4 regions of the Mesorhizobium montanum genome follow, and region 1 is predicted to be linked to each of the others. Evidence: riboswitches for the same ligand, from Rfam matches in the RefSeq annotation. Region 1 holds a riboswitch; each other region holds the start of a gene.
The links. Region 1 has a riboswitch for thiamine pyrophosphate ahead of thiB (thiamine ABC transporter substrate binding subunit). Riboswitches for the same ligand answer to the same signal wherever they lie in the genome.
Positions count from the first base shown of each region.

Region 2: linked by a shared signal. The riboswitch ahead of thiC (phosphomethylpyrimidine synthase ThiC) and the one ahead of thiB (thiamine ABC transporter substrate binding subunit) in region 1 are both predicted to bind thiamine pyrophosphate.
Region 3: linked by a shared signal. The riboswitch ahead of RFM68_RS23655 (YkoF family thiamine/hydroxymethylpyrimidine-binding protein) and the one ahead of thiB (thiamine ABC transporter substrate binding subunit) in region 1 are both predicted to bind thiamine pyrophosphate.
Region 4: linked by a shared signal. The riboswitch ahead of thiC (phosphomethylpyrimidine synthase ThiC) and the one ahead of thiB (thiamine ABC transporter substrate binding subunit) in region 1 are both predicted to bind thiamine pyrophosphate.

Region 1 covers NZ_JAVIJF010000001.1:492,525-499,911, forward strand. The annotation lists gene RFM68_RS02360 (M48 family metalloprotease) at 1-840, opposite strand, end outside; gene thiQ (thiamine ABC transporter ATP-binding protein) at 994-1,782, opposite strand; gene thiP (thiamine/thiamine pyrophosphate ABC transporter permease) at 1,779-3,395, opposite strand; gene thiB (thiamine ABC transporter substrate binding subunit) at 3,639-4,649, opposite strand; TPP riboswitch at 4,693-4,797, opposite strand; gene RFM68_RS02380 (thiamine diphosphokinase) at 4,923-5,567, shown strand; gene RFM68_RS02385 (ABC-F family ATP-binding cassette domain-containing protein) at 5,586-7,387, shown strand, end outside.
Region 2 covers NZ_JAVIJF010000010.1:146,429-153,815, forward strand. The annotation lists partial or broken gene RFM68_RS15580 (8-amino-7-oxononanoate synthase) at 1-155, shown strand, start outside; gene bioD (dethiobiotin synthase) at 152-787, shown strand; gene RFM68_RS15590 (adenosylmethionine--8-amino-7-oxononanoate transaminase) at 787-2,052, shown strand; gene bioZ (3-oxopimeloyl-[acyl-carrier-protein] synthase BioZ) at 2,049-3,032, shown strand; gene panD (aspartate 1-decarboxylase) at 3,090-3,542, shown strand; TPP riboswitch at 3,641-3,757, shown strand; gene thiC (phosphomethylpyrimidine synthase ThiC) at 3,863-5,683, shown strand; gene RFM68_RS15610 (FAD-dependent oxidoreductase) at 5,680-6,663, shown strand; gene thiS (sulfur carrier protein ThiS) at 6,647-6,844, shown strand; gene RFM68_RS15620 (thiazole synthase) at 6,849-7,387, shown strand, end outside.
Region 3 covers NZ_JAVIJF010000018.1:103,537-110,923, reverse strand. The annotation lists gene RFM68_RS23675 (tetratricopeptide repeat protein) at 1-928, shown strand, start outside; partial or broken gene RFM68_RS23670 (ABC transporter substrate-binding protein) at 1,012-2,020, opposite strand; gene RFM68_RS23665 (ABC transporter ATP-binding protein) at 2,017-2,793, opposite strand; gene RFM68_RS23660 (ABC transporter permease) at 2,790-3,617, opposite strand; gene RFM68_RS23655 (YkoF family thiamine/hydroxymethylpyrimidine-binding protein) at 3,757-4,365, opposite strand; TPP riboswitch at 4,356-4,468, opposite strand; gene RFM68_RS23650 (hypothetical protein) at 4,642-4,986, shown strand; gene RFM68_RS23645 (hypothetical protein) at 5,207-5,416, shown strand; gene RFM68_RS23640 (porin) at 5,428-5,931, opposite strand; gene RFM68_RS23635 (porin) at 5,950-6,453, opposite strand; gene RFM68_RS23630 (DUF2934 domain-containing protein) at 6,789-7,031, opposite strand; gene RFM68_RS23625 (hypothetical protein) at 7,149-7,358, opposite strand.
Region 4 covers NZ_JAVIJF010000022.1:16,256-23,642, forward strand. The annotation lists gene RFM68_RS26225 (thiazole synthase) at 1-540, opposite strand, end outside; gene thiS (sulfur carrier protein ThiS) at 544-741, opposite strand; gene thiO (glycine oxidase ThiO) at 710-1,732, opposite strand; gene thiC (phosphomethylpyrimidine synthase ThiC) at 1,736-3,580, opposite strand; TPP riboswitch at 3,685-3,800, opposite strand; partial or broken gene RFM68_RS26245 (transposase) at 3,929-4,172, shown strand; gene RFM68_RS26250 (hypothetical protein) at 4,604-5,191, shown strand; gene RFM68_RS26255 (Fic family protein) at 5,684-7,228, opposite strand.

The sequences.
Region 1 (7,387 bases):
GTCTATGCCGGCGAGGAAGGCGTCGCGGTCGCGCGTGCCGAAGCCGGGCGGGCCGAAATTGCGCGCAAGGCGCTGCGCCAAATCGATGCGCTGCGGCGTGTTGGGGTGCGTCGCCAGGAAATCGAGGCTGGCGTCGGTGGCGCCGCTGGCCGAGCGGAAATCCGTATAAGCCGACATCGACTGCAGGAAGCGGCCGGCGGCATAGGGATCGTAGCCCGCCTCGCCGATCGACTTGATGCCGATGGCATCGGCCTGCAGTTCCTGGTTGCGCGAGAATTGCGCCAACCTCAGCTTGCCGCGGATCAGCGCCGCCTTTGCGGTCGGGCTGTCGCCGAGCACGTCGGAAACCACCTTGGTCGCCAGGCCTTCCTCGGCCTCGAGCTGCTGCCGCTGCAGCCCATGATTCGCCGTGACGTGGCCCATCTCATGCGCGATGACGGCGGCAAGCTCGGAGGAATCGTTAGCCAGCGCCAGCAGGCCGCGCGTCACATAGAGATAGCCGCCCGGCAGCGCGAAGGCATTGACGTTGGGCGAATTGAGGATGGTGATGCGATAGGTCTGGGTCGGGTTGGCCGACACCACCGTCAGATTGCCGACAACCTTGGCCACCATGCGTTCGAGCTTGGGGTCGGAATATTCGCCGCCATAGGTGGCCAGGATGCGCGGATGCTGTGCCTTCGCCATTTCGGCGAGCTTGGCATTGGCGACGACATTGTCGACGGTGATCGGCTTGTCGGAAGGCTGGAAGCCGCTCTCCTGCACGTCCGGCGGCGTGAACATCTGGCAGCTGGCCAGCACGGCAACGCTCGCCAGCGCGAAAAATCGTGCCAGCGGCCTCATCCACACTTTCTCCGCGCCGGTCGTCAGATCGGCTTCCTTTCGAAATCTTTCGGCAAATCACGGCCCCGCCGGACCAGCATGGCCGGACCTAGCCACACTCCCCCGGACAAGGCAAGCAAACGCCGGATCGCCCATTGCCGGTTTGGCCGTAAATTATGTCCGCTTCCGGGCAATATGTTGTGATCCGGCAACGGTGCCGCCTCGATCGCCGATATAGCGCCTGAACGCATCCGGTCCAGATCGATCGAAGAAATCGTCGGCCGGGCCGATCGCCGCGATCGTCCCTTCATCGAGGAATGCCATGTCCTGGCCGATGCGGCGCGCATCTTCCGGCTGATGCGTCACGAACAGGACCGTCATTTTGCGCTCGGCATGGATGCCGGCGACAAGGTCGAGCATGTCGTCGCGCAGCGCCGGGCCGAGCGATGCGAAAGGCTCGTCGAGCAGCAATACGGGCCGGGCGCGCAGCAGGACTCTCGCCAGCGCCACGCGCTGCCGCTCGCCGCCGGAAAGCTCGCGCGGCAGCCGCTTTTCCTTGCCCGCCAGACCAACCCGCGCCAGCGCCTCTGCGACCGCCGCCCGATCGGCATCGCCGAGCTTCAGCGACGGCGACCGGCCGAGCCCGACATTGGCTTCGACCGGAAGATGCGCAAACAGGTTGTTTTCCTGGAACACCATCGACACCGGGCGCGCCGAGGGCGGCGCATTGCCGACATCGACCCCGCCGAGGAGAACCTTGCCCGTGCGGGGCGTTTCGAAGCCGGCTATCAGATTGAGCAGTGTCGACTTGCCGGAGCCGCTCGGCCCCATGACTGCGGTGACCCTGCCGGCGGCGAATTCGGCGTTGAAGCGGAAGGATGCCTCGCCGTAACTGAACGAAACGTCGTCCAGCGTAACGGCGAGGCCCTTCTCCGCGACGGTACCGTTGATGGTTGTCGTCATGACCTTCCTTCTCGCCCCAACCAGTCGGCGACGACCACCAGCATCAGGCAGACGATGCCGAGCAGCAAGGCAAGTCCCGCCGCATCGGCTGTCCGATAGCTGCCCATGCGCGCCAGCAGTAGATAAGGCAAGGTCTGCACGGAATCGCTGCCGAACAGCGCGATCACGCCGAGATCGCCAAGCGACAGCGCCATTGCGAAGGCAAAGCCGGTGGCTAAAGGCCGCCTGAGCGACGGCCAGTCGATCAGGCGCAGCCGGTTCCAGCTGGATACGCCAAGCGCCAGGCAAAGCCGCTCATGCCGTTCGCTCGCCGCGTCATAGGCGGGGCGAATGGCACGGATGGCGAACGGCATCGCCATCGCCGCGTTGACGCCGACGACCATGACCGGGGCAATGGCAAACACATCCGCCACATTGCGTAGCGCCAGGAACCAGCCGGCGCCAAGCACGATCGGCGGCACGACGAGCACGAAGCCGGCGCCGGTGTCGGTGGCGTGTTCAAGCAGGCTCATGGCGCCGCCAGCCCGGCGCCGCAAGGCCAGAGCGCGCCGCGCGGCGATCAGCGCCAGCGACAACGTCACGCTGAGCAGCGCCGCGAGGAAGGCGAGGCCCGCGCTGGTGAGGGTGGCGCGGCGCACCGCCTCCTCACCCGCCAGACGGCCGAGATCAGCCCCCAGGCCAGAAAGCAACGTCGCCACCATCGGTCCGGCGACGAACAGCAGGGCAAGCGCGATGACGCCGGCGTTCAGCACGCTTTCCATCCGGCCCGCCGAAAGGTAGCGGCGCGGCGCCACCGGCAGATTGGCATCGCCGACCGTGTTGGCGCCGAGCCGCGTGAGCACGACGACCACGACGAAGGTCAGGGCGATCTGCAAAAGCGTCAGCACCACGGCACGCGCCGGATCGAAATCGAAGCGCAGCGCCTGGTAGATGGCGACCTCCAGCGTCGTCGCTGCCGGACCGCCGCCCAGCGTCAGCACGATGGTGAAGGACGTGATGCAGAGCATGAAGACAAGCCCCGCGATCCCCGGCAGAGCCGCGCGCAGCACCGGCCATTCGATCAGCCGGAAGGCCGGCCGTGCGCCCATGCCAAGCTGGCTCGCCAGCCGCCATTGGTCGGCTGGAATGGTGCCCAGCGCCTCGAGGAACAGGCGCGTCGCCAAGGGCAGGTTGAAGAAGACATGGGCGACAAGGATGCCGGAGAGGCCGTATATGCCCGGCCACTCTCCGCCGCCAAGCCTGGCGAAGACGCCGGCGAAGTACCCGGCCCGGCCATAGAGCGTCAATATACCGAGTGCCGCGACGATCGCCGGCAGTGCCAGCGGCACGGTGAACAGCTGCAGGATCAGGCGGCGGCCGGCAAAGGCCGGATGTCTCGACAGCGCGCGCGCCACCAACAGCGCCGGCGCGACCGACAGCAGCGTCGACAGCAACGCCTGCCAAAGCGTGAAGCGGGCGACGCGGAAGAGGTAGCCGTCGAAGGCGGCGGCAGCACCGGAGAGATCATGCGCGCCTTCGAGGATAAGACCGGCGAAAGCACCACCGATAAGCACGGCGATTGCCGCAAGCGCGACGACGCCTGCGGTAATGCGGGAGTCAGAGCGCGGCTGCACGTTGCGCCATGTGGGCTTGAGCTAGCGAACGCTGCGTTCCTTCGCGCCCCCCTCTGGCCTGCCGGCCATCTCCCCCTCTAGGGGGGAGATTAACAGCTTCGACGTCCCGCTCTGTTTTGCAACGTTTGAGATTGGCGAAAGTCGAGGTGACAGCCAATCTCCCCCCTAGAGGGGGAGATGTCCGGTAGGACAGAGGGGGGCGCCGTAGAGCGATCATCTTGGAAGGATAATAACCAAGACCACCTACTTGCTCATCACCACCAGCCACTCGTCCACCCACGCCTTGCGATTGGCCGCGACCTCCTCCGGGCTGAACAGCAAGGTCTTGGTCGGCTTCACCAGTCTGTCGAAGGCCGGGTTGAGCGGCTTGTCGGTCTTACCGGCGGGGAACATCCAGTTGGTTTCCGGAATAACGTCCTGGAATTTCGGCCCGGTCATGAAGGCTATGAATTTTCGCGCCAGCGGGTTCTTCGCGCCGGTCGTGGTGATGCCCGCCACTTCGATCTGCAGGTACTCGCCTTCCTCGAAGGAGGCTGCCTGGTAGCGCTCGGTGTTCTCGGCCACCATGTGATAGGCCGGCGATGTAGTGTAGGAGAGCACCATCGGTGCCTCACCCTTGGTGAACAGGCCATAGGCCTCGCTCCAGCCCGGCGTCACCGTCAAGACCTTCGGCTTCAGCTTTGCCCAGGCCTCCGGCGCCTTGTCGCCATAGACCGACTTAACCCACAGGAGCAGGCCGAGGCCCGGCGTCGAGGTGCGCGGATCCTGGATGACGATCTTGTCGGTGCCGTCGCCATCGACCAGATCCTTCAGGCTCTTCGGCGGCGTCTTCAGCTTCTGGGTGTCGTAGACGACGGCGAAATAGCCATAGTCGAAGGGCACGAAAGTGTCGTCGCTCCAGCCGCCGGGCACATTGATGCCGGAGACTTCGCCATGCGGCGCGAACAGGCCGCCCGCCTTGGCATCGGCGGTCAGATTGGTATCGAGGCCGAGCACGACATCGGCCTTGGTGCCGGCGCCTTCCAGCTTGACACGGTTGAGCAGGGCGACGCCGTCGGCGACCGAGACGAATTCGAGGTCGCAGCCGCATTCGGCCTCGAACTCTTTCTTGACGGCCGGGCCGGGACCCCAATCGGCGGTGAAGCTCTCATAGGTATAGACGGTGAGCTTGTCCTTCGCGGCGGCAGGGCTGACGCCTGCCAGGAGCGAAACAAGGCCGGTGGCGAGAATGAGATGGGACAATACCGTGCGCATCGGCGCCTCCTTCGTTCGAGTGACAAGGAATTGAGGCGTCGGATGTTCCGAAACGTCTAATCCCTCCGCCGGTACAAACCGGATCAGGTTCAGCGGGTTGGCTTTTCGCCTCTCAGCCGGATCACGTCCGGCACCCCGTTAGAGCGTTTCGACAGATAGGCCCGCCCGAAGCCGCGCGCAAGCGGAAGTTTGCCGGACATCTAATGTTCGGGACGCAACGTTACGAAGTGGCCGGCTTCCGTTTCGCCCGGCGGGCTGATAAGGGCGACGGCCATGGGCACATTCACCATCCTGCTTGGCGGCGAGCTCATTCGCACGCCGCGGATCGAACGCCAGATCGAGGGTTCGCGCATCATTGCCGCCGACGCCGGCATCGGCCATGCTCGCTTGCTTGGCCTCATGCCTGAGCTCTGGGTCGGCGATTTCGACTCGGTGCCGGCGAACCTGCCGAAAAATCTGGCCGCCGTGCCGCGCAAGGTCTTCCCGGCCGAGAAGGACATGACCGATGGCGAGCTCGCCATAGCGGAAGCGCTCCAGCGCGGCGCCACCAGCCTGGTGCTGGTCGGCGCCTTTGGCGGCAAGCGCGCCGACCATGCCTTCCTGCATCTGGCGCTGGCCGTGCGGCTGGCCGCCGCCGGCACGCGCGTTCTGCTGACCAGCGGCGCGCAGGAGGGCGTTCCCATCCTGCCTGGCAAGTCCAGCTTCGATTATGATGATGGCACCTTGTTTTCGGTGCTCGGCTTCTCCGATCTGGCCGGCCTGACGGTCTCCGGCGCCAAATGGCCGCTAGACCGCGTCGAGGTAGCGTTCGGCTCCTCGCTCACTATATCAAACGAGGTCAAAGGGCGGCTTGGCATCGCGCTTGAGCGGGGCCGGGCGCTGCTTCTGGCCCACCCCTATCCCCTTCCCGAAAGCTGACATTTCCAGAAAGTTGACATGGCGCCGCCACTTCTCAATCTCGACGGCATTAAACTGACCTTCGGCGGCACCCCGCTGCTCGATGGCGCGGCGCTTAGCGCATCCGCCGGCGAGAAGATCGCGCTGGTCGGCCGCAACGGCTCGGGCAAGTCGACGCTGCTCAAGATCGCCGCCGGGATGATCGAGCCGCAGGACGGCGAGGTGTTTCGCCAGCCTTCGGCGACCGTCCGCTACCTGCCGCAGATGCCGGATATGGATGGCTTCGCCAGCGTGCGCGCTTATGTCGAGGCCGGCCTCGGTCCGGCCGACGATCCGCATCGCGCAACCTATCTGGTGGAGCATCTCGGCCTGACCGGCGAGGAGCGGCCGAACGACCTTTCCGGCGGCGAGGCGCGCCGCGCAGCCCTTGCTCGCGTCATGGCGCCCGAGCCCGACATCCTTCTGCTCGACGAGCCGACCAACCATCTCGATCTTTCGGTCATCGAATGGCTGGAAGAGGAGCTTGCCCGCACCTCGTCGGCGGTGATCCTGATCTCGCACGACCGCCGCTTTCTCGAGCGCGTCACGCGCGCCACGATCTGGCTCGATCGCGGCCGGACGCGGAGGCTCGACAAGGGCTTCGCCCATTTCGAGGAATGGCGCGACCAGGTGCTTGATGAAGAAGAGCGCGAACAGCACAAGCTCGGCCGCCAGATCGTGCGCGAGGAGCACTGGCTGCGTTATGGCGTGACCGCCAGGCGCAAGCGCAACATGCGCCGCCTCGGCGAACTGCAGACGATGCGCCAGCGCTTCCGCGGCCATCGCGGCGCCGAAGGCACCGCGACCATGGTGGCGAGCGACGCCGCCGAGTCCGGCAAGCTGGTGATCGAGGCGAAGGGCATCGAAAAGAGCTTCGGCGACCTCACCGTGGTCAAGGGTTTCTCGACCCGCATCCAGCGCGGCGACCGCGTCGGCCTGGTCGGACCGAACGGCGCCGGCAAGACGACGCTTCTGAAGATGCTGACCGGCGAGCTGGCGCCGGACGCAGGCACCGTGCGGCTCGGCGTCAATCTGGAGATCGCAACGCTCGACCAGAAACGCGAGGCCGTCGACCCGCAGGAGACACTGACGCATTACCTGACCGACGGTCGCGGCGAGAACCTCGTCGTCAATGGCGAGCAGCGCCATGTCGTCTCCTACATGAAGGACTTCCTGTTCAAGCCGGAGCAGGCGCGCACGCCGGTGCGCGAGCTTTCCGGCGGCGAGCGCGCGCGGTTGTTGCTGGCGCGTGTGCTGGCGCGCCCGGCAAATCTCCTGGTGCTCGACGAGCCGACCAACGATCTCGACATGGAGACGCTGGAACTGCTGCAGGAGCTGGTCGCCGGCTTTGCCGGAACCGTGATCCTGGTCAGCCACGACCGCGACTTCCTCGACCGCACCGTCACCAGCGTGATCGCGCCGGACGGCGGAGGGCGCTGGATCGAATATGCCGGCGGCTATTCCGACATGCTGGCACAGCGCGGTGGTTCCAGGCTGGAGGACCGCAAGGCGAGGTCAAAAGCCGAGGCGGCCGAGGCTCCGCCGAAAGCCGAACAAGCAGTGCCGAAGGGCCCGGCGAAAAAACTCTCGTTCAAGCAGAAATTCGCATTGGACTCGCTGCCGAAGAAGATCGAAGCGGTGACGGCATCGATCGCCAGGCTGGAGAACAACATCGCCGACCCAGCCTTCTACGAACGCGATCCCGTGTCATTCCAGAAGACGATCGCCGCGCTCGACAAGGAGCGCGCCACGCTCGCCGCGCTCGAGCAAGAGTGGCTGGAGCTTGAGATGCTGCGCGAAGA
Region 2 (7,387 bases), on a different contig from region 1:
CACTGCAGGCGCGAGGCTTCGACATACGCGGCATTCGCCCGCCGACCGTGCCGGAAGGAACGTCGCGCCTGCGCATTTCGCTGACGCTCAACGTCGACGAAGCCGACATTTCCGCCATGGTCGAGGCGCTCGTCGAGGTGTTGGCCACGGCATGAGCAAAAGCATCGTCATCACCGGAACAGACACCGGCATCGGCAAGACGGTGTTTTCGGCCGGGCTCGCCGGCCTTCTCGACGGCTTCTACTGGAAGCCGGTGCAATCGGGCCTTGAGGAGGAGACCGACAGCGAGGTCGTCGAGCGGCTTGCCGGTCTGCCGCCGGGGCGCGTGCTGCCGGAAGTCTACCGCCTGAGGCGGCCGCTGTCGCCGCATCGTTCAGCCGAAATCGACGGCGTCGCGATCGAAGCGACAAAGCTCTCGCTGCCAGCCTTGCCGGGTCCACTCGTCATCGAAGGCGCTGGCGGGTTGATGGTGCCGCTCAACCGGCAGACAAGGTTCATCGACATATTCCAGCAATGGCGGCTGCCGGTCATCCTGTGCGCCCGAACAGCGCTCGGCACCATCAACCACACGCTGCTATCGATCGAGGCGCTGCGGGCTCGCTCCATCCCGCTCATCGGCGTCGCCTTCATCGGTGATGAGATGGCCGATACGCAAAAGACAATCGTGGAATTCGGCAATGTGCGGCAGCTCGGCAGGCTGCCGCACCTTGATCCGCTGACATCCGCAACGCTGAGCGACGCGATGATCGCCAGCTTCGACCTCGCGCTGATTACCGGGGGTGAATGATGTCGCAGTCTCAAGTCTGGCATCCGTTCACGCAGCATGCGCTTGAGCCGGCGATGCCTGAAATCGTCCTGACCGAAGGCGCTTATCTCCACAAGGCCGACGGCACGCGCATCCTGGACGCCATTTCCTCATGGTGGGTCGTCACCCATGGCCACCGCCATCCCCGCATCATGAAGGCGATCGAGACGACCGCCTCGACCCTCGACCAGATCATCTTCGCTGGCTTCACCCATGAGCCGGCAGAACGGCTGGCCGAGGCGCTGGTCAGCCTCGCGCCGTCCGGGCTCGACTGGGTGTTCTATTCCGACAGCGGCTCGACCTCGGTCGAAGTCGCACTGAAGATGGCGCTCGGCTATTTCCGCAACATCGGCGCGCCGCGTTCGCGGATCGTCGTCATGGAACACAGTTACCATGGCGATACCATCGGCACGATGAGTGTCGGCGCTCGCGGCGTCTTCAACGCCGCCTACGAGCCGCTGCTGTTCGAGGTCGACACCCTCCCATTCCCGGCCGCTGGACGGGAACAGGAAACACTGGATCGGTTCGAGGCAGTCGTCGGCGATCGGCGCGCCGCCGCGCTGATCGTCGAGCCGCTGGTGCTTGGCGCCGGCGGCATGCTGATGTATCCGGCCTGGGTTCTCACCGAACTGAGGAAGATCGCCGAGGCCTCCGGCACGCTGCTCATCGCCGATGAGGTGATGACTGGCTGGGGACGCACGGGAACGATGTTCGCCTGCGAGCAGGCGTCGATCTCTCCGGATATATTGTGCACCTCGAAGGGCCTGACCGGCGGCGCGATCCCGCTGGCCGCCACGCTCGCCACCGATGCGATCTTCCAGGCTCATTATTCCGAGGACCGCAAGAAGACCTTTTTCCATTCAAGCTCCTACACCGCCAATCCGATTGCCTGCGCGGCCGCGCTCGCCAATGTCGAGATCTGGCAGAACGAGCCGTTGGCCGAGCGGATCACGGCCTTGAGTGCGAAGCAGGCTGCCGGGCTTCGCCGCTTTGGCAACAATCCCTTCTTCACCGACAGCCGGGCGACCGGCACGATCGCCGCACTCGATTTGCGCACCGGCTCCGCCGGCTATCTCGCCGAGATCGGGCCGAAGCTGCGTGCGTTCTTCCTCGACAAGGGGCTACTTGTGCGTCCGCTCGGCAACGTCGTCTATCTTCTGCCGCCCTACTGCGTCACCGGCGACGAGCTCGACGGGCTTTATGACGCCGTCGAGGAGGCCGGCGAACGCTTCGGTTCGAGACCATGAGCAGGTCGTCGCGCCTTCTCGGATTTGGCCACCATGTGCCTGGACGCAAGGTGGCGAATGCCGAGATCGAGAACAATCTCGGGCTCGAACCCGGCTGGATCGAGCGGCGCACCGGAATTCGGTCACGCTTCTGGGCAACAGACGAAGACACGCTGTCAGGCCTTGCCACGCATGCCGGCGACATGGCGCTGGCGAATGCTGGCATCGACCGTGGCGACGTCGGTCTGCTCTTGCTTGCCACCTCGACACCGGATCACCTTCTGCCGCCCAGCGCGCCGCTGGTTGCGCATCGACTCGGGCTCGGCCGGGCGGGCGCAGTCGATCTGGCCGGCGCCTGCGCCGGCTTCATCTATGCGCTGATGTTCGCCGATGGCTTCACCCGCCTGCACGGCAAATCCACCCTTGTCATTGCCGCCAACATCCTCAGCCGCCGCATCAATCCGGCCGAGCGCGCCAGCGCCGTCCTGTTTGCCGATGCCGCCGGCGCCATTGTGATCGGTCCGTGCGATGACGCGGATCGAGGCATTCTCGGTGCTTCGGTGGATTCCGAAGGCTCGCGCTACGGGCTGATCCAGATTCCCGCCGGCGGAAGCAACACCCCGTTCCATGGCGACCTCGACCTAGAGCAGACCCGGATGACGATCACCGACGGTCGCGAAGTGTTCGCCAAGGCAGTGGAGATGATGACTGCCTGCTCGCAGGACGCGCTCACTGCTGCTCGGATGCGGCCGCAGGACATCGATCGGTTCGTGCCGCATCAGGCCAATGCCCGCATTTTTGATGCTGTTGGGCGCAACCTCGGCGTTGCCGATCGGGCCGTCGTCAAGACGATCGCTGAATACGGCAATTCCTCCGCCGCGACGATCCCTCTGTCGCTGTCGCTGGCCAACCAGACGGAGCCGTTTCGGTCTGGCGAAACAATACTTCTGGCGGCGGCGGGCGCCGGCTTAAGCGGCGGCGCGCTTGTGGTTGGAATCTAGCGGACCACGCTCCACTGACGACCTGACGGATAGAGATAAGAAGGACAAAGAGGGCTCATGCGAAAGATAGTAGCCGGCAAACTTCATGGCATTCACGTCACCGAAGCGAACCTGAATTACCACGGATCGATAACTCTGGACCCCGACCACTGCGAGGCAGCAGGGATACTGCCCATGGAATTCGTGGAGATTTGGAACAAGAATTCCGGCGCCCGAATTTCGACCTATGTCATTCTTGGCGAACGCGGCTCGCGATGCTGCATCCTCAACGGCGCCGCCGCCCGCACCTGCCGGCCCGGCGACCAGATTATCGTCTGCAATTCCGTCTATTTGGACGAAACCGAAATCACCTTGCTGAAACCGCGGATCCTCACTTTCGACCCGGGCAATCACATACGCGACCGCCTGAGCTACTCGGTCGAGCTTGATTTACGTGGACGATACAGTTTCTCCATTCTTGACGAGGCGAATATGCCTTTGGCCATTCCTGCCCTGGTCTCCGGCGCGTGACCCTTACGTGACGATTTCCAGGCGCAAGTTGAGCGACCGCCGGTCGCCGCCTCGGGCCAAATGCGCTTGACAAAGTGGCGACAGCCCGTTCAATTCGACTCATTCACCAGGGGAGTCCCGGCAAGGGGCTGAGATACTGCTGGCTTTTGCGGCGCAGTGACCCGTTGAACCTGATCCAGTTCATACTGGCGTAGGGACGGTGCGAGCGCTTTGCGGCAGTTCATGCCCGAGGACCTGTTTCGACCAGGTCGACCAAAGCGTCTTTTCATCCTTCCGGCACAGAACTGGGTCTCCAATGCAAATGAGCAAAGGAGCCTCAAATGAATGCCTTGACCCCCGCCGTGTCGACGGGACCGCTGCCCGCCTCGCGGAAAATCTATAAGCTCGGCGCCATGCACCCGCAGATCAGGGTGCCAATGCGCGAAATCTCCGTCCATCCGACAGCCGGCGAGCGGCCGGTTATCGTCTACGATCCTTCCGGCCCTTACACCGATCCCACCGTCGAAACGAACATAGAGAACGGCCTTGCCCGGCATCGCCACCGATGGATTATGGCGCGCGGCGATGTGGAAGCCTATGACGGCCGTCATGTGCTGCCGGAAGACAACGGCTTTGCGACCGGCGAGCGCCTGACGCCGGAATTTCCCATTCGCACCCGGCCGCTCAAGGCCAAGCAGGGCAAGGCCGTTACCCAGCTTGCCTATGCCCGCGCCGGCATCATCACGCCCGAAATGGAGTTCGTCGCCATCCGCGAGAACCTCGGCCGCGAGATCCTGCGTGGCAAACTTGAGCGCGACGGCGAGTCCTTCGGCGCCGCGATCCCCGACTTCGTCACACCGGAATTCGTGTGCGACGAGGTGGCTCGCGGACGCGCAATCATTCCTGCCAACATCAATCATCCCGAGAGCGAGCCGATGATCATCGGCCGCAATTTCCTGGTCAAGATCAACGCCAATATCGGCAACTCCGCCGTCACATCGTCGATGGCCGAAGAGGTCGAAAAAATGGTCTGGGCGATCCGCTGGGGCGCCGACACGGTGATGGACCTCTCGACCGGCCGCAACATCCACAACATCCGCGACTGGATCGTGCGCAACGCGCCGGTGCCGATCGGCACGGTGCCGCTTTACCAGGCGCTCGAAAAGGTCGGCGGCATCGCCGAGGATCTGACCTGGGAGGTCTACCGCGACACGCTGATCGAACAGGCCGAACAGGGCGTCGACTATTTCACCATCCATGCCGGCGTGCGCCTGCCCTACATCCCGCTGACCGTCGACCGCGTCACCGGCATCGTGTCGCGCGGCGGTTCGATCATGGCCAAGTGGTGCCTGCACCACCACAAAGAGAGCTTCCTCTACGAGCATTTCGAGGACATCTGCGACATCGCCAGAGCCTATGACGTCTCCTTCTCCCTCGGCGACGGCCTTCGCCCCGGCTCGATCGCCGATGCCAATGACGCAGCCCAGTTCGCCGAACTGGAAACGCTTGGAGAGCTGACCAAAATCGCCTGGGCCAAGGACTGTCAGGTGATGATCGAAGGCCCCGGCCACGTGCCGATGCACAAGATCAAGGAGAACATGGACAAGCAGCTCGCGGTCTGCGGCGAAGCGCCGTTCTATACGCTCGGCCCGCTGACGACGGACATCGCACCCGGCTACGACCACATTACCTCTGGCATTGGAGCGGCGATGATCGGCTGGTTGGGGACCGCAATGCTTTGCTACGTCACGCCGAAGGAACATCTCGGCCTGCCTGATCGCGACGACGTCAAGACCGGCGTCATCACCTACAAAATAGCCGCGCACGCCGCCGATCTGGCCAAGGGCCATCCGGCCGCCAAGGTCAGGGACGACGCGCTGTCGCGGGCGCGCTTCGAGTTCAGGTGGGAGGACCAGTTCAACCTCTCGCTCGATCCCGAGACGGCGCGCGCCTTCCACGACAAGACGCTGCCGAAGGAGGCGCACAAGGTGGCGCATTTCTGTTCCATGTGCGGCCCCAAATTCTGCTCCATGCGGATCTCGCACGACATCCGTGCTGAAGCCCAGAAGGAAGGGTTCGCGGCCATGGCGGCGAAGTACCGTGACGGCGGCGACCTCTATATGCCCGTCGACGGCGCCCCGGGCAGCACGCCCAAGCCATGAAGGTGCTCATTCGCGGCGCTGGCGTCGCCGGATTGACGCTCGCGCACGAGCTGGCGACGCCCGGCACCGACGTGACCGTGGTCGAGAAGCGCATCGAGATCGCCGGCAGTGCCTCCTGGCAGGCCGGCGGCATGCTCGCGCCCTGGTGCGAGCGCGAAAGCGCCGAGGAGGCGGTGCTGACGCTCGGGCGGGGCGCGGCCGACTGGTGGGACGCAGCATTGCCCGGTCATGTCTCGCGTAGCGGCACATTGGTGGTGGCGCCTGCTCGCGACGTTGGCGAACTGCACCAGTTCGGCCGCCGCACATGTGGCTTCACGCAGCTCGGCGCCGGCGATATCGCAGAGCTCGAACCTGCCCTTGCTGGCCGGTTCGCGCGTGGGCTGTTCTTTGCCGATGAAGCGCACCTCGATCCGCGCAAGGCTTTGCTTGCACTTGGCGACCAGCTGCTCGGCATGGGCGTTCGCCTCGAGTTCGGCCGCAGCACCGTGTCGGCCATCCCGGATGTCGAGGTTGACTGCACCGGTATCGCCGACATGCAACCGGAACTGCGCGGCGTGCGCGGCGAGATGCTCATCTTGCGAACAGGCGAGATCTCGCTGGCCCGGCCCGTGCGCCTGCTTCATCCGCGCATCCCGGTCTATGTCGTGCCGCGCGGCGAAAACCTGTTCATGGTCGGCGCGACGATGATCGAGTGCGATGCCGAAGGCCCGATCACCGCGCGCTCGGCCATGGAGCTGCTCAGCGCCGCCTGCGCCCTGCATCCAGCCTTCGGCGAAGCTGAGCTGGTCGAAACAGGCGTGGGCGTGCGCCCCGCCTTTGCCGACAACCTGCCGCGCGTCGAGCGCGACGGGAGGAACATTCGCATCAATGGGCTCTACCGCCACGGCTTTCTACTTGCGCCGGCCATGGCGCGGCAGGCAGCCGACATCATCCTGGGAAATCCCGCCGCAAAGGAGGTTGCTCTTGAAGCTCATCGTTAACGGTCAGAGCCATGACGTCGCTGCCGAAACGCTCGCCACGTTGCTCAGCGAACTCGACTTCCAGGGCGGCTGGCTCGCCACCGCACTGAACGGCGACGTCGTGCCGGCTAAGGAGCGCGACCGCTGCCGGCTCACCGAAGGCGACCGCATCGAAATCCTGTCGCCGATGAAGGGAGGCTGATCGTATGCTCGAACTCTACGGACAGAAACTCTCGTCCCGCCTTCTGCTTGGGACAGCGCTTTATCCCTCGCCCGCAGTCATGGCCGAGGCGGTCAAGGCATCCGGCACGCAGATCGTCACCGTATCGCTGCGCCGCGAATCCTCCGGCGGCAAATCCGGCGGTCAGTTCTGGTCTCTGGTCCAGTCGCTCGGCGTTCGCGTCCTGCCCAACACCGCCGGCTGCCATTCGGTGAGCGAAGCGGTAATGACGGCGCGGATGGCGCGCGAGGTATTCGGCACAAATTGGATCAAGCTCGAAGTGATCGGCAATCACGATACGCTGCAGCCCGACGTCTTCGGATTGGTCGAAGCGGCAAGGATCCTTGCCTCGGAAGGCTTCGAGGTCTTTCCCTACACGACCGACGACCTCGTCGTAGCCGAACGCCTGCTTGATGTCGGCTGCCGGCTTTTGATGCCCTGGTGCGCTCCGATCGGCTCGGCGCGCGGGCCGCAGAACCTCGATGCGCTGCGAAGCCTGCGCGGCCATTTCCCCGGCGTGCCGCT
Region 3 (7,387 bases), on a different contig from region 1:
AAGTCGGCTGATACAATTGGTTCGAAAATGGCGCTTCCCGCTGTTGCTGCTGCTGGCCGGTCTTGTCGCGCTCGACGTCCATGGCGCCATGGGGATCGCCGCCAATCTGACCTATGCGGCCTGCATCGGCAATGCGACCGACCCGGCCCGCCGGCTCGAAGCCTGCACATCTATTGTCGAGGACAAGACTGGGCGCACCGACCAACGCGCGATAGCTTATTTCAAGCGCGCCTATGCCTGGGCGGCAAAAGGTGATTACGACCGCGCCATCGCCGACAGCGACGATGCGATAGATATGAATCCAGAATATGCCACCGCCTTTTACAATCGCGGCATTTTCTGGTGGAGAAAGGGTGACGTCAACCTGGCTATCGCCGATTTCGGCCAGGCAATCAGCCTAGGTTTCGACGGCGTCGAAGCTTACCAGAACAGAGGCGCAGCCTGGGCATCCACGGGCAAATACGAGCGCGCAATCGCCGACTACAATCGTGCGATTAATATCGACCCGAAACAAGCCGCCACCTATTACGCCCGGGGCGAGGCCTGGGGACAGAGCGGCAATTACGATCGCGCCATCGCCGACTTTACGCAGGGAATGGGCGTCGACCCGACAGGCGGCGATGTCCACGCTTACTATAGCCGAGGCGTCGCCTGGTCATTCAAGGGCGACGACGACCGCGCCATCGCCGACTACGCTCGGGCCGTGGATCTGGATCCGAAAATGGCCGATGCCTACTACGCGCTGGGCCTCGCCTGGGCGCATAAGGGTGATCACGACCAGGCCATTGTCGACTACGACCAGGCGATCGCGCTCAATCAGAAATCCGCCGATTTCTACAACGCCCGAAGCAGGTCGTGGAAGGCCAAAGGCAACCGCGAACGCGCGGAGGCCGACCTGAAGACGGCTGACGGTCTTGGGGCGAAATAGACCGAACAGCATGCGTTGGCGATTGGCACCGGCCGCCGCACAGCCAACCTCCCCGCCGGGGAAATTGGCGGTTTCGACGTCCCCTACCCCAAAAACTCATTCTTGAAATAAGTCGCCAAATTCGGCTTCTCCTTCAGCGCTTTGCCGTCGCCATCGAGGAGTATCCCCGAGGCAAACAGATAGCCGCCCATCGCCTCCATCTTTGCCTTCTCCATCGTGCCGATGGCGCCGGTCGCGCTCTTCAGAAAGTGGGCATCGTTCAGCGCCTGCAGCGAGGCGTATACCAGCGCCGGATTTGTCAGCGTGTCCTTGTTGGCCGCGATCAACAGGTCGCCCGCCTCTTTCGCGTGGTCGACTGCGAAGGCGCCGTGTCGACTGCACGAAGGCCGCAGCCGCTTGTCGGTTGGCCGCGAGGAAGGCGTTGCTGGAGACGATCAGCGTGGTGTGCTCGTCCGGCACGCCATAGTCCGCGTAGCGGAAGCTGCGCTGCTTCAGGCCTTTGAGCTCCGCCTCGACGCCTTCCCAGGTCGAGACCTCCAGCGTGAAGTCGACCGCGCCGTTGGCTAAAGCCTCGTAGGCCGAGGTGCCGAGCGTCACCGTGTTGAAGACGCCCTTGCCGCCGTCATGGCGGATGATGGTGGAGATCAGCGCGTTTTCCCAGGCGCTGCCGAAGCCGCCATAAGTCAGGCCATCGAGATTCTTGGGGCTCGTGATCGCGGCGCGGTCGGCGTTGAAGACGACGCGGCCGGTCTCGGACTGGACGACGGCGTAGACGGCCTTCAGGTCGGCGCCCGCGCTCTTCTGGGTCAACAGGCCGAGCGAACCGGAAACGCCGAAATCGGCGACACGATTGGCGACCAGCGTGCCCGAGCCGGTGTCGCCGTAGGGCAGGATTTCCACCTCCAATCCGGCGTCGCGATAGAAGCCTTTGTCGCGGGCGACGAACAGGCCGATGTGGTTGGTGTTGACGGTCCAGTCGAGCGCTACGGTGATTTTTTGCGCGGCGGCCCGGGCGCGTGAGACGGCCCCTGCGAGCGGCAGGCCGGCGGCCAGAGCCAGAAACAGCGCCTGGCGGCGGGTCAGGTCAGTCATTTCGTCTCTCCATCGGATGATCGGGGAATTCGGGTCGGCGGCTGGCCAAGCAGGGTGTCGAGGATGCCGGCTTCGATCGCGGCCGCCTCACGGGCAAGTGCGGCACTCTGGGTGCGCGGGCGCGGCAGCGGCACCGCGATCTCGCGTACGACGCGCGCGGGCCGCGCCGACAGCACATAGATGCGGTCGGACAGAAGCACTGCTTCGCGCACTTCGTGGGTGATCAGCATCGCCGTCCAGCGATGGCTCTCCCACATCGTCTCCAGCCAGCGTTGCATGGCGGCGCGGGTCAGCGCATCGAGGGCGCCAAAAGGCTCGTCGAGCAGCAGCATGTCGCGTTCTTGCACCACGGTGCGCAGGAGCGCCGCTCGCTGGCGCATGCCGCCGGAAAGCTCGGACGGCCAGGCGCGCTCGAAGCCAGCGAGGCCGAACTCGGCGAACAGCGGCGCCACACGTTGCCGCGCGACCCGGCGCTTCACGCCCTGCACTTCCAGGCCCAGCGTCGCATTGTCGATGACGCGCCGCCACGGCATCAGCGCGTCGCGCTGCGGCATGAAGGCGAAGCGGGTGTTGTCGAGCGGCGCGCCGTCGAAGCGCATCTCGCCCTCGCCCTTGAGGGCGCCGGTGAGCAGTTGGAACAGCGTCGACTTGCCGGCGCCGGAGGGGCCGAGGATCGAGACGAACTCGCCCGCGCCGACACGCAGCGAAATACCGGCCAGAACCTCGAGCGGGCCGAAGTTTTTGCGGACGTTGCGGAGCTCGAGGCGGGTCATGGCCGATCCTCATTCGAAGGCTCGGACCTGCCCTCGCGCCCCGCCCTCTCGCTCCTTGCATTTTCCCAGGGCATGGCGAGGCGCTGCACCAGCACGGCAAGTCCGAACAGAACGAGCGTCAAAACCGAGCTGACGCCGACGGCGGCGAGCACCAGGTCGGGCCGAAAATTGTTCTTGGCGCCGAGCATGTAGATGCCCAGCCCTTTCGCGGCACCCGCATATTCGGCAAAGATCGCGCCGACCACGGCATAGGTGATGGAGATGCGCAAGCCGGCGAAGAAATAGGGCAGCGCCGAGGGCAGCCGCGCCAGCCAGAAAATGCGCCAGCGCCCTGCCCCCATGGCGGCGAGCATCTGACCGATTTCCGTGCTCGTGGCGGTATAGCCCTCGACCAGCGCCACCATCATCGGGAAAAAAGTGACCAAAGCCACCAGCAGGATTTTTGGCAAGAGCCCGAAGCCGAACCAAAGGACAACGAGCGGCGCGATCGCCACCAGCGGCAAGGTCTGGCTGGCAATCAGCAGCGGAAACAGCGCGCGGCGCAAGCGGGGCCGGAAATCGACCAGCGCGGAGAGGATGAAGGCAGCGAGGAGCGAACAGGCAAAACCGGCCAGCGTGGCGCGGATGGTGGGAGCCGTGTTTTGCGCCAGTGCCGCTCGGTTCTCCCAGGCCTGCTGCAGGACGCGGGAGGGTGCGGGCAGGACAGTGGGCGCGATGCCGCCGAGCCGGGCGTAGAGCTCCCAGGCGATGAGGAGAAGGGCGAAAGCGAGGGCAGCAGGGGCAGCTTTGGCGCAGGCCGTGGTGAAGGCTGATCTCCCCCTCAAGGGGGGAGATTGGCTGTCGCGACGGGCTTCGCCAGTCGCCGACGTATGCCCTACTTGCGAAGTAGGATTGGGGACACTTCCCCCGGATGGATCGTACCAAACAACCACGACAATCTCCTCGACAGCTTGAACCGCGGGCTCAAACCGCGGTCGGGCTGTTTGCCGAGATGGTGATGTCGAGCGTCACATGCCCCGCACTCGGCCCGAAGCGGCAGAAGGCTTCGTTCAGCGTGGCGAACACCGCGCCGGCATCGCCGCGCAGCTTGGTGCAGAAATGCTTCGAGCGCTCGAAGACACCGGAGTTTTTCAGGAAATCGATGCAGCCGCAGATCTCGTCCATGTGGTCACCGGTGCCCATCACATAGAGCGAGAATTGCGCCGCCACCGGCTGGTCCGCGGACGGCGTCGCCTGCACCGCGCCGAGCGCGGCGAGCTTGCGTTCGTCGAGCGGGATCGCCGGGCCGCCGATCTCATCGGAGCGGCAGATCGGGTCGTCCGGTTCGCCGGGGCAGCCGCGCGAGACGGCGGCCGACAGCACGCAGTGCCTGCCGCTTCTCGCCGCCGCCACGAACAGGTCGCGCATCGCCGGGAACAGCACTTCGGGCGGCCCGACCAGCAGCGTCGAGATGTCGTCGGTCTCGATCCTCAGCCTGTCGCGGTAGGGTTCGAGCGCGCCGAGCGCGCCAAGGATGACGCCGACGAAATCGTCAGCCATCGGATATAGGGAAATCTGTGCGCCGGAAAACATGGCCCGCCTCGCTCCGCTGGTATTATCCAGATCAGCTTTAGGGTCCGGAGGCTTGCCGCCCCCATCTCAGCCCCGACCGTACGGAGCACCCCTGTGGATACGGGCGTTAAAGCACCGGTTGAGCGAATCGGAAAGCTTTTTTTGCGAGAGCAATCGGGCCGGGCGCCTCATCTCCCTCTAAGAGATGCAGAAGCGAATCGTTCAAATTGTACGAATCTCGCTTGACTGTTTTTCGTACATAAAGTACGATATTTCCCTTCTTTTGAGGGAATTTGCTTGAACACCGCGAACCACGCCGCTTTTGCCGACCTCTCCCGCCCTTTGCTGTCGCCACTGCCGCTCCGCGAGCGCGAGCGCCTCGCAGGCGCCTGGCGCATTGCTAGCCAGGACATCGCCGACGACATCCGCTTCATCCGGCAATATCTGAAGGTGATCGCCGAGAAGGAGGAGCGGCTTTCGACCGGCAGGTTGGTGCATGGCCGCGCCTATGTCGAAGCCTGCGCGGCCTGGCTGGCGGAGACGGTGGCGCGGTATCTGCGCAATCTCAGGCTGATCAGCGAATGCGAAAGCGCGATGATCGCGGCGGGGGTGAGGTTTGCGATGTCGAGCGATGCGTGGTGAGACCCGTCGGAAGAACCTGATAGGCCGGCAGGGGCGCGAATTACGCGGCGAAGACGGTTGTCCGCGGAACTCAGGCGGCCCTCTGCAACCTTCGGCTCCACACCTCGAGAAATGCATCGTTTCACACAATCGCCAATTGGTGGACGCGGGCGAGCGGCCGGGCGTTAATTCTCCCGGGCGAAGGAAGGGCATAGCCGCATACCAGGGAGGAATACGTTTGATGGAACAGCAAATCGACATCGGCGCACGACCTGACGATCAGCCCTACGAAGTTGCCCTATTCGCCAGAAAGCACGGGCTGACGGTCCCGGTCGCGGACGCGGTCCTTTTCGCCAAGGGTCCGTGGCCGTCGCGGGCCGCCTGCGATACCGCCGCGCTTGCCTTCCTCGGCGCGGTCGCCCTCTACGCCAGGAAGCAAGCGGGGCGGTAGCGGTTCGTCCCCTACCAGCTGAACTGCAGCCCGGCATTGCCGCCGACCTGGTTGCCGGCGAAGGCGATGCCGAGCGTGCCGGTCAGGCGGCCGCCATGGGCGAAGCCTTCGCTCAGAACCGCGGCACCGGTGATGCCGAAGGCATTGGCATCGCCTGCATTGCCCCAGTTGACGCGCAGGCCAAAATGCTCGCCCTGGACGAGGTCGGGCGCCGAAAGAGCGGCCGAGATCGAGGCGTTCTGGAAAGCGCGGGTGATGCGATTGTCGATATCGTCGACCTGGCTGGCGAGCGCCGTCTTGCCGGTGACGGTGGTGGTTCCGTCCGCGCCGTCATTGACTTCCCGCTTGGTGACGCCGGTGTCGGCGTTGATGCAAGTGTCAGTGCCCGGACTGTAGTAGTAGTTAGGCCCATAGCTCGAGCAGATCTTAAGTAAGATAGCGACCGCGGCCTGAGATGGTGCCGCGAAGAGCGTTGCTGCGACGAGGATCGCCGGCGCAAGAAGATATCTGAACATGATGCCCCCCGGCCGCGCTTACCAGGTGAGTTGCAGGCCGGCATTGCCGCCGACCGTCTTGCCGGAGAAACCGATGCCCGCTGCACCGGCCAGCCGGCCCTTGCCGCCGGACATGAAGCCCTCGCCGAGCACGGCCGCGCCGGTGATGCCCATGGCGTTGGACTGGCCGGCATTGCCCCAGTTGACGCGCACGCCGAAATGCTCGCCCTGCACCAGATCCGGGCTGCTCAATGCCGTGGCCACGGAAGCGCTTTCGAAGGCGCGCTGGACGCGGCCATCGATGTCGTCGACCTTGCTCGCCAGCGCCGTCTTGCCGTCAACCACGCCATTTTCGATCGCGCGGCGCGTCTCGCCGGTATTGGCATTGATGCAGGTGTCGGTACCGGGGCTGTAGTAGTATCGCGCGCCATAGGACGTGCACACCTTGACATACTCGACCGGCGGCGCCGCCAGCGCCGACACCGAAAAGCCGCTTGCCGCGGCCAGAAATGCTAATGAAATGAAACGGTTGATACCCTGCATTAGCCAATCCCCAAGTTGAAGCCAGGACGGGAAAAGCGCATGATAAAGGACGACGAGTCAACCGGCTGGTCTGATCAAAATCTGACTTTTACTGGGACGATTGAAACAGAAAGACTCCGTATTGCCGGGATGACACAGGGATGACCTGAGATAATCGGTAAATTCCTGTCGACCCAAAGTCTATCTATTAAATATCGCTAATATTAGCAGTCGCTACTTCTAAGGCTATTTGGCAGGCCGGTGCTCGGCCGTGAATCGTCAAAAGGCGCGGCCGCGCCTCACCTTGCCGCAAAGATCAAAACGGGGGGGTGCGGCCAATTGGTCGCCGAAATGGCTCAGCCCTTGGCTTTGAGCTTGGTCGCCTTCGCCTTGGCCGGCTTTTCAACCTTCGCGGCTTTCGGCTTCTCGACCTTGGCGGCGGCGGTCTTCTTCGGGCCCTTCGCCTTCGGCTTGCCCGTGGCATCGACCTCAGCCGTGGCCTGGTCCCAGTGCTCCATATGCGAGCCTTCGGGACGGCCGGCCTGTTCCCAGATCTCGTGCGCCCGCTGGCGAATGCGTTCGTGCCTGTCGTCCGTCACTGTCGCCTCCTAAGGTTGGGACGGTTCCCCGGCGCGAACATTAGCCGAATTTTCGCGCGGCGTCTTGGGTGTAGAAGCGGTGCGCGAACACTTCTTGAAGCAAGATCGGGTGATGGCTCACCGGTCGTCGGAAAGCACCACAATGCCGAGATATGCAGCCTTCTTGGCAATCAGTCCGGCCAAGTCGGCGTCGGAACGCTCGGTTCCGGTTCGCTCGCGCAGCAGCGCGACCGCCTGCCTGATCGACAGCAGCCCATCGCCGCGTTCGGCCAGCAGTCTGTCGACCTGCCGGGCGATATCTGGTGATTCGACGTGTGGATGATGCATGGCAACGACTCCTTTCGTTCGTTGCCTCC
Region 4 (7,387 bases), on a different contig from region 1:
CAACGGCACGTCGGGGAGATTTCCTCGCATCGAGCGCAGCGCCATGATGTTGATCGGTCCGAGCGCCGAACCGATCGGGGCGCACCACGGCATCAGCACCTTGCAGCCCGCCTCGAGCAGCCGCTCGGCGACGACGAGGTCGTCGGTAGTGTAGGGGAATACGCTGAAGCCGTCCTCGCACAGGATGCGTGCCGCCTCGACAAGGCCAAATACATCGGGCTGCAGCGTGTCGTGGTTGCCGATCACTTCGAGCTTGATCCACGGCGTGCCGAAGACCTCTCGCGCCATCTTCGCGGTCGTCACGGCTTCCTTGACGGAATGGCAGCCGGCGGTATTGGGCAGCACCCTCACCCCGAGCGAGCGGATCAGCGACCAGAATTGCTCGCCGCCCCTGCCGCCGGCCATTTCCCGGCGCAGCGAAACGGTGACCACCGAGGTGCCCGACGCCTTGACCGCTTCGGCAAGGATCGCCGGCGAAGGATATTGGGCGGTGCCCAGCAGCAGGCGCGAGGCAAGCTTTGTCCCGAGAAGATCGAACATCGGCTAGCCTCCCTGCATGGGCGACAGGATTTCGATCCGGTCGCCATCGCTCAACCGGAATTCCGTCCGTTCGGCCGCGGGCACGACATCGCCGTTCAGCGCGGTGGCGAGCCAGCCGCCCTCATAGTCGAGTTCCTTCAAAAGGGCGGCGAGCGTCGTCGCCTCGACCTCAAGCGCTTCGCCATTGACGATCAGCTTCATTTTCAGACTCCAGGCCGGCAGATGAATTGCCGGCAGATGAATTGAAGAGAAGGCCGGCAGCCTGCTCGGCCATGGCCGGTGAAAGCAGGAAACCGTGCCGGTAGAGGCCATTGACCGTGATCGTGCCGTCCTTCCAACACTTCACCAGCGGCAGATTGTCGGGATAGGCAGGGCGCACGCCCACTCCTGTCTCGACGATTTCGGCCTCGCTGAACGCCGGATGGAGTGCATAGGCCGCATTGAGGAGCTCCATCAGCGAGCGGGCGGTGATCGGCCCATCGTGGTCGCTTTCGATCATGGTCGACCCGACCATGAAGTGATGATCGGCTCGCGGCACGATATAGATCGGATGACGCGGATGGAGGAGACGCACGGGCCGCGCGAGCGAGACATCACGCGTGCGGAGGAGCAGCATTTCGCCGCGCACGCCGCGCAGATCGTCGTCGGCCCGCGCGATGCCCGTACAGTCGATCACCTGATCGAAGTCGGAAAGGGCCATCTCGCCCGCCTCGAAAAGGAAGACGACGCCCATCGCGCGCAGCTTATCGACGAGGGCTTCGAGAGCCCGACGGGGATCGAGATGAGCTTCACCGGCAAAGAACAAGCCCTGGCGGAAGCGGCCGGCAAGATCGGGCTCGAGGGCGGCAATCGCTTCTTCGTCGACGGACTCGCAATTGCGCGTACGAGCCGCAAAACGCGCGAGCTCGGAGGCGTCGCGCGCATGGGCGACGACGAGAGTGCCGGCCCTTCTCACGAGCCCGGGCAGTGTCCTTTCCCACCAGTCGGCCGAAACCTTGCCGAGCGTGACAACCGGCTCTTCAGCGCTTTCGCGTTCGCACCAAGGGGCGAGCATGCCGCCGGCGAGCCAGGAGGCATTGCCGCCTATCTGGCTCCGAATTTCGGCAACTGTGACCGACGCACCCCGCGCGGCCAATTCATGGGCGACGGTGAGGCCTGCCACACCGGCGCCCTTGACAAGGACGCTGCGCATGGCTCAGCGCGTCTCCTGATCTTTCTGCGCCAAAGCCTGTTTTTCCGCCTCGGGCGTTTCGACGGGCATATAGAGATCGCCGCCTGCGCGATATTTCTCCGCCATGGCCGCCATCCCCTCCTTCTGGGCTTCGGCGCGGATGTCGTGGGAAATGCGCATGGAGCAGAATTTCGGCCCGCACATCGAGCAGAAATGCGCCAGCTTGTGCGCCTCCTTGGGCAAGGTTTCGTCGTGGAACGAGCGCGCCGTTTCGGGGTCGAGCGACAGGTTGAACTGGTCTTCCCAGCGGAACTCGAACCGCGCGCGGGAAAGCGCATTGTCCCTGACCTTCGCCGCAGGGTGGCCCTTGGCGAGATCGGCTGCATGCGCGGCGATCTTGTAGGTGATCACGCCGGTCTTGACGTCATTGCGGTCGGGCAGGCCGAGATGTTCCTTCGGCGTGACGTAGCAGAGCATTGCCGTGCCAAACCAGCCGATCATGGCAGCACCTATGCCGGAGGTGATGTGATCGTAGCCCGGCGCGATGTCGGTCGTCAGCGGCCCCAGCGTATAGAACGGCGCCTCGCCGCAGACGGCGAGCTGCTTGTCCATGTTCTGCTTGATCTTGTGCATCGGCACATGACCGGGCCCCTCGATCATCACCTGGCAGTCCTTGGCCCAGGCGATCTGAGTCAGCTCGCCTAGCGTTTCCAGCTCGGCGAACTGCGCGGCGTCGTTGGCGTCGGCGATCGAGCCCGGACGAAGCCCGTCGCCGAGCGAGAAGGACACGTCGTAGACGCGACAAATGTCGCAGATCTCGGCGAAGTGTTCGTAGAGGAAGCTCTCCCGGTGATGGTGCAGGCACCATTTGGCCATGATCGAGCCGCCGCGCGAGACAATGCCCGTGACCCGGTCGACGGTCAGCGGGATATAGTGCAGCCGCACGCCGGCGTGGATGGTGAAATAGTCGACGCCCTGCTCGGCCTGCTCGATCAGCGTGTCGCGGTAGACCTCCCAGGTCAGGTCTTCCGCGATGCCGCCGACCTTTTCCAGCGCCTGGTAAAGCGGCACCGTGCCGATCGGCACCGGCGCATTGCGCACGATCCATTCGCGGATGTTGTGGATGTTGCGGCCCGTCGACAGGTCCATCACCGTGTCGGCGCCCCAGCGGATCGCCCACACCATCTTCTCGACCTCTTCGGCCATCGACGAGGTGACGGCGGAGTTGCCGATATTGGCGTTGATCTTGACCAGGAAATTGCGGCCGATGATCATCGGCTCGCTCTCGGGATGATTGATGTTGGCGGGAATGATCGCCCGTCCGCGCGCCACTTCGTCGCGCACGAATTCCGGCGTCACGAAGTCGGGGATTGCCGCGCCGAAGGCTTCTCCGTCGCGCTCAAGCTTGCCGCGCAGGGCCTCGCGGCCCAGATTCTCGCGGATCGCGACGAACTCCATCTCGGGCGTGATGATGCCGGCGCGCGCATAGGCAAGCTGGGTCACCGCCTTGCCGGCTTTCGCCCGCAGGGGGCGATTGCGGATCGGAAATTCCGGCGTCAGCCGTTCGCCGGTCGCAAATCCGTTGTCCTCCGGCCTCACATGGCGGCCGTCATAGGCTTCGACATCGCCGCGCGCCGCGATCCAGTCCTGACGAAGGCGGGCAAGACCCTTTTCGATATCGGTTTCGATCGCGGGGTCGGTATAGGGGCCTGACGGGTCGTAGACCGTCACCGGCGGCTCGCCGGCAGTCGGATGGACCGCGATCTCGCGCATGGGCACCCTGATCTGCGGATGGAGGACGCCGAATTTGTGGATCTTCCGCGAGGCCGGCAGCGGTCCAGTCGATACGGTCAGGGTCAAGGCATTCATTTGAGGCTCCTTTGCTCGTTGCATTGGAGACCCAGTTCGGTGCCGGAAGGATGAAAAGACGCTTTTGGTAGGCCTGCTTGAGACAGGTCTTCGGGCATGAACGCCCACAAGCGCTTGCACCGTCCCTACGCCAGTATGAACTGGATCAGGTTCAACGGGTCACTGCGCCGCAAAGCCAGCAGTATCTCAGCCCCTTGCCGGGACTCCCCTGGTGAATGCTTTCGAATTGACCGGGCCGCCGCTATCTTGTCAAGCGCCTTCAGGCCGCGGCGCTGATCGGCTGCTGATCAAACGGGCGGAAAAGTTCGCGCACATGGCGGCGACAGATCGCGCGCCCGAGACCAGCACGGGGACGCTTGCGCCAATTAGGCCGAAAGCTTCTTCTCCCGCCTGCGCCGCGCTGAGATCGGCACCCATCATCAAGTCAGCGGTCGCTATCTTCATGCCTACGCAGCAGAGATGGCATGGCGTGAGGACAACCGCCGTTGTAAGCAATGGCGAGCAGTATCTCGCCGTCGCCAACGCCTCGCTTAATCACCCAATCAGCCGAGTGTGGACTGGATATTGGCAGCGAAGCGTGGACAAAATTTAATCGCTTTTCGCATCGAAAATCGTCTAAACGGCAACCAAATGACGGTCGACGCATTTTAAATGCGTCTAAATGCACGTTGCATATTTGCCGAAAATTGACAAATATGTGCGTTGCTTGTATGGCGCCGCCACGACAGACGGCCCAAGCCAGGGACAGGACCGGGAGAACGATGATGCCAGAGAGAGGCTTGCCGAAGAGCGCTGAACGGTGCGCCCTTCCGCGCGACATTTCCAGATTTAAAAAGCTGTACGAAAATGGTCGCGCCGTTATCAAATCGGATCCTGACAAAACCCTCGGGTATGTGTCTACCGTCGAATTGGTAAACGAGACGGTGAAAACCGCCGCGTAACCCCGTTTTTTTATTTCCTTTTAGAGGGCGAAGGTTTACCAACCTTCGCCCTCTTGCTTTGGGGCTTGGAGTTCTCGCCTGTATGATTCCGTTCGATGAAAAGAAGTTGGATGAATGGCTCGCCGACTACGAATCTTTCAACTACGCTTTCCGCGAGTTCTGTTACGCCAATTTCAAAGTGCATGGACTCGAAGCCCATTTCATTCCGAACGTCACAAAGCAGATTCACGCTCAGTGGGTGGCCGACAACCAGCAATGGCTTTCAGAGGAAACCTCTGAAAAAACGACGCGGCTGTCTCACGTAAAAATTTGTGCCCTGCTCCTTTTTAATCTGAATTCAGAGCCCTTCTTGGGCAATTTCTTCGACCACGAATATAATGAGGACGTGCCGTACGATTTCAAAGGAAGCGACGAGCAGAAAGCCACCGCTAGGCAGGACCTAATCGACGGGAGGGAATCTATCCTTGCGCTCGATTTTTGCCTCCTAATTATTAATTGGTTCGAAAGAAATCGTACGGACCGAGCCATCCCATACCGCCAACCGATGACGGCCGATATGCGCCACGATTTGCTCAATTACCTATTGGGCGGTGCCGTCGACCGAAAGGGGCTCTATCTGATATTGAAGGCTATGTATTTGCGACCGAACAGGGGCGGCGCAGCCAATTAAAGGGCGTTCATTCTTCGGCGACGGTCCCAATTCTTGGAACTTCTTATGGCACTCGCCACCTTAGCGACCAAAGTGCGGTCGCCGGCATCCCATCCCTTCGCCTCGATGACGCGCAGGGCGATTTCCCGGTTGGTTCCTTGCGGTCCGACTTGCGCCATGAGGCGCGGCAGCTCCCGCCGCTTGAAGATATAGAGTGCTTGCCCTTGGGCTTGATGTCGCGCGGATCGCCGCGATATCCGAACAGGAACAGCACTGCGTCAACGTGTGCGATCTGGGCGCCGATCGCTTCGGCCTTGGCTTTACCAGATGTGAGAGCTGCACCCGCCAGTTCAGCACGATTTGCTACCAGTGCGGATATGACGTGCGGCTCACCCATACCGCACCATACGTACGCCATTCGTTGACCCGATTCTTTTTAGGTGTGAGCTAAATAATGCCGGAAGACTGTCAAATCACCGAGCTGAAAGTTCGATTCTTGCGATGATCACGCCGTTAATCGGCACCAAAGGTTTGCGCGTAGATCGCTTCGATCTGCCTTGCCTCATCATTAGTCAGCGCGGCGAATTCCTTTTGGCGGGCGCGGTTCGATAGCTGGCCGCCATTCTGGTGGAGGAAACGGAAGAGCAGATCGATCAGCCGCTCGGGCATGTCGATAAAGGCATCCACCTGTTGCCGGAACTGATCGTAGCGCTTCAGAAACGCGGTTTCGTTGGGAAGATCCCGTTCGATGGTTCGCTGAACGCAGGCATAGAGGAATTCGGCGTGCGGGGTTGCATCAAAGAAGCGGTAGAAATCCCCGGTGTCATTCAGTACCCGGACGTTGAATTGCGGCGTCGCTTCCCAGTGGACCAATGGCAGAAGGCGCCGGGAATAGCTCTCGAGCACGCGCCGGTACTCGTCTAGCTGGTCCAGGATCGCGGCCGAGACGGGAAACACAATTCCCGGCGGATTGAATCCGTGCGTGGCAAGGATGTGATGGATTAGATAGCGGTGAATACGGCCGTTTCCGTCCTCGAATGGATGGATGTAGACAAAGCCGAAGGCAAGGATAGCGGCGGCGATGACTGCATCAAGGTTTTGCGCGGGGCCTTGATCGAAGGCCTCCATCCCATCAATCAGCCGCGGCAGGTCCTCAGGCCGAGCGCTGATGTGATCGGGCAGGGGCATGCGATTCTCCCTGTCATGCTCACCGACGAAGCCTCCCTCCTTTCGAAAGCCAAGTCTAACGAATCGGGCATCGCCGAGGACAATTCTTTGCAGTCGAAGCAGCTCATCGCGATCAATCGGTTGCCGACCAGCTTCGGCGATAGCGCGGCCCCAGCGTTGGATGCGATCTTCCGGCGGGCGCTCGCCCTCGATCGCGTAGCTTGATCGGGAGTCTTTGAGCAAAAGAAAGGCGGCGGTCCGAGCAAGGAGGTCGCGCGGCACGTCCGCTACGATTGCCTCCGCGCGTCGCGGCAGCTCAAGGTCGATGAATTTTTCGAGCGTCTTGGTGCGGAATACCAGAGGGCAGAACTCAGGCGTACCGGGGAGATTTTCCTTTACGCGGTAGCGCGAGACGGTTTTCTCGGGTCCGGACCACTGCATCTCGGGATCGAGGACCGGAACATAGCGTCCGGCATCAGCATCTGGGAGATCGAGACGGGCGCCTGTCAGCCATTCATATAAAAACCAGATCCGGCGGGCATAACTGCCGCTCGGGCTTTCACGGACCAGCGCCTCGATCGGCGCGGGACCGGTCACCTGGAAGAGCCGCTTGAGGACGGCAAGGTCGAGCCCTTCGTACTTAAGCGCGAAGGTCAGGTGGCCTTCGAGGGTTGCATGTGGAGCATGGCGGGGCGTCATGATCCGCCAGCCATTCCGTTCGCTGATGCGATGATGCTGGCCGGTGGCGGACAACGTTCGCGGCAAGGGCACGGCGAGATCGTAGGCTCCGATCAAGGCGCTGTAGCCGGCCGGCGTCGCCGTCTCGGGAAGCCGAATTTCCTGAAAAACGATAACAGGGCCTGAAAATTGGTTCTGCTGCGCCGCTGCCACGAAAATTGGGGTCCCCTTCTTGTCCAAAGCGACTAGCAGTCTAGAAGTCTATAACCTATTCCCTGAAAATTGATGCTGCAAGCCACACTTTGCCGAAAACGGATTCTGCTGAGTGTCTCGCTCAAAGATTTCCGCCTACTCGGGCGACGACTGGCCGTC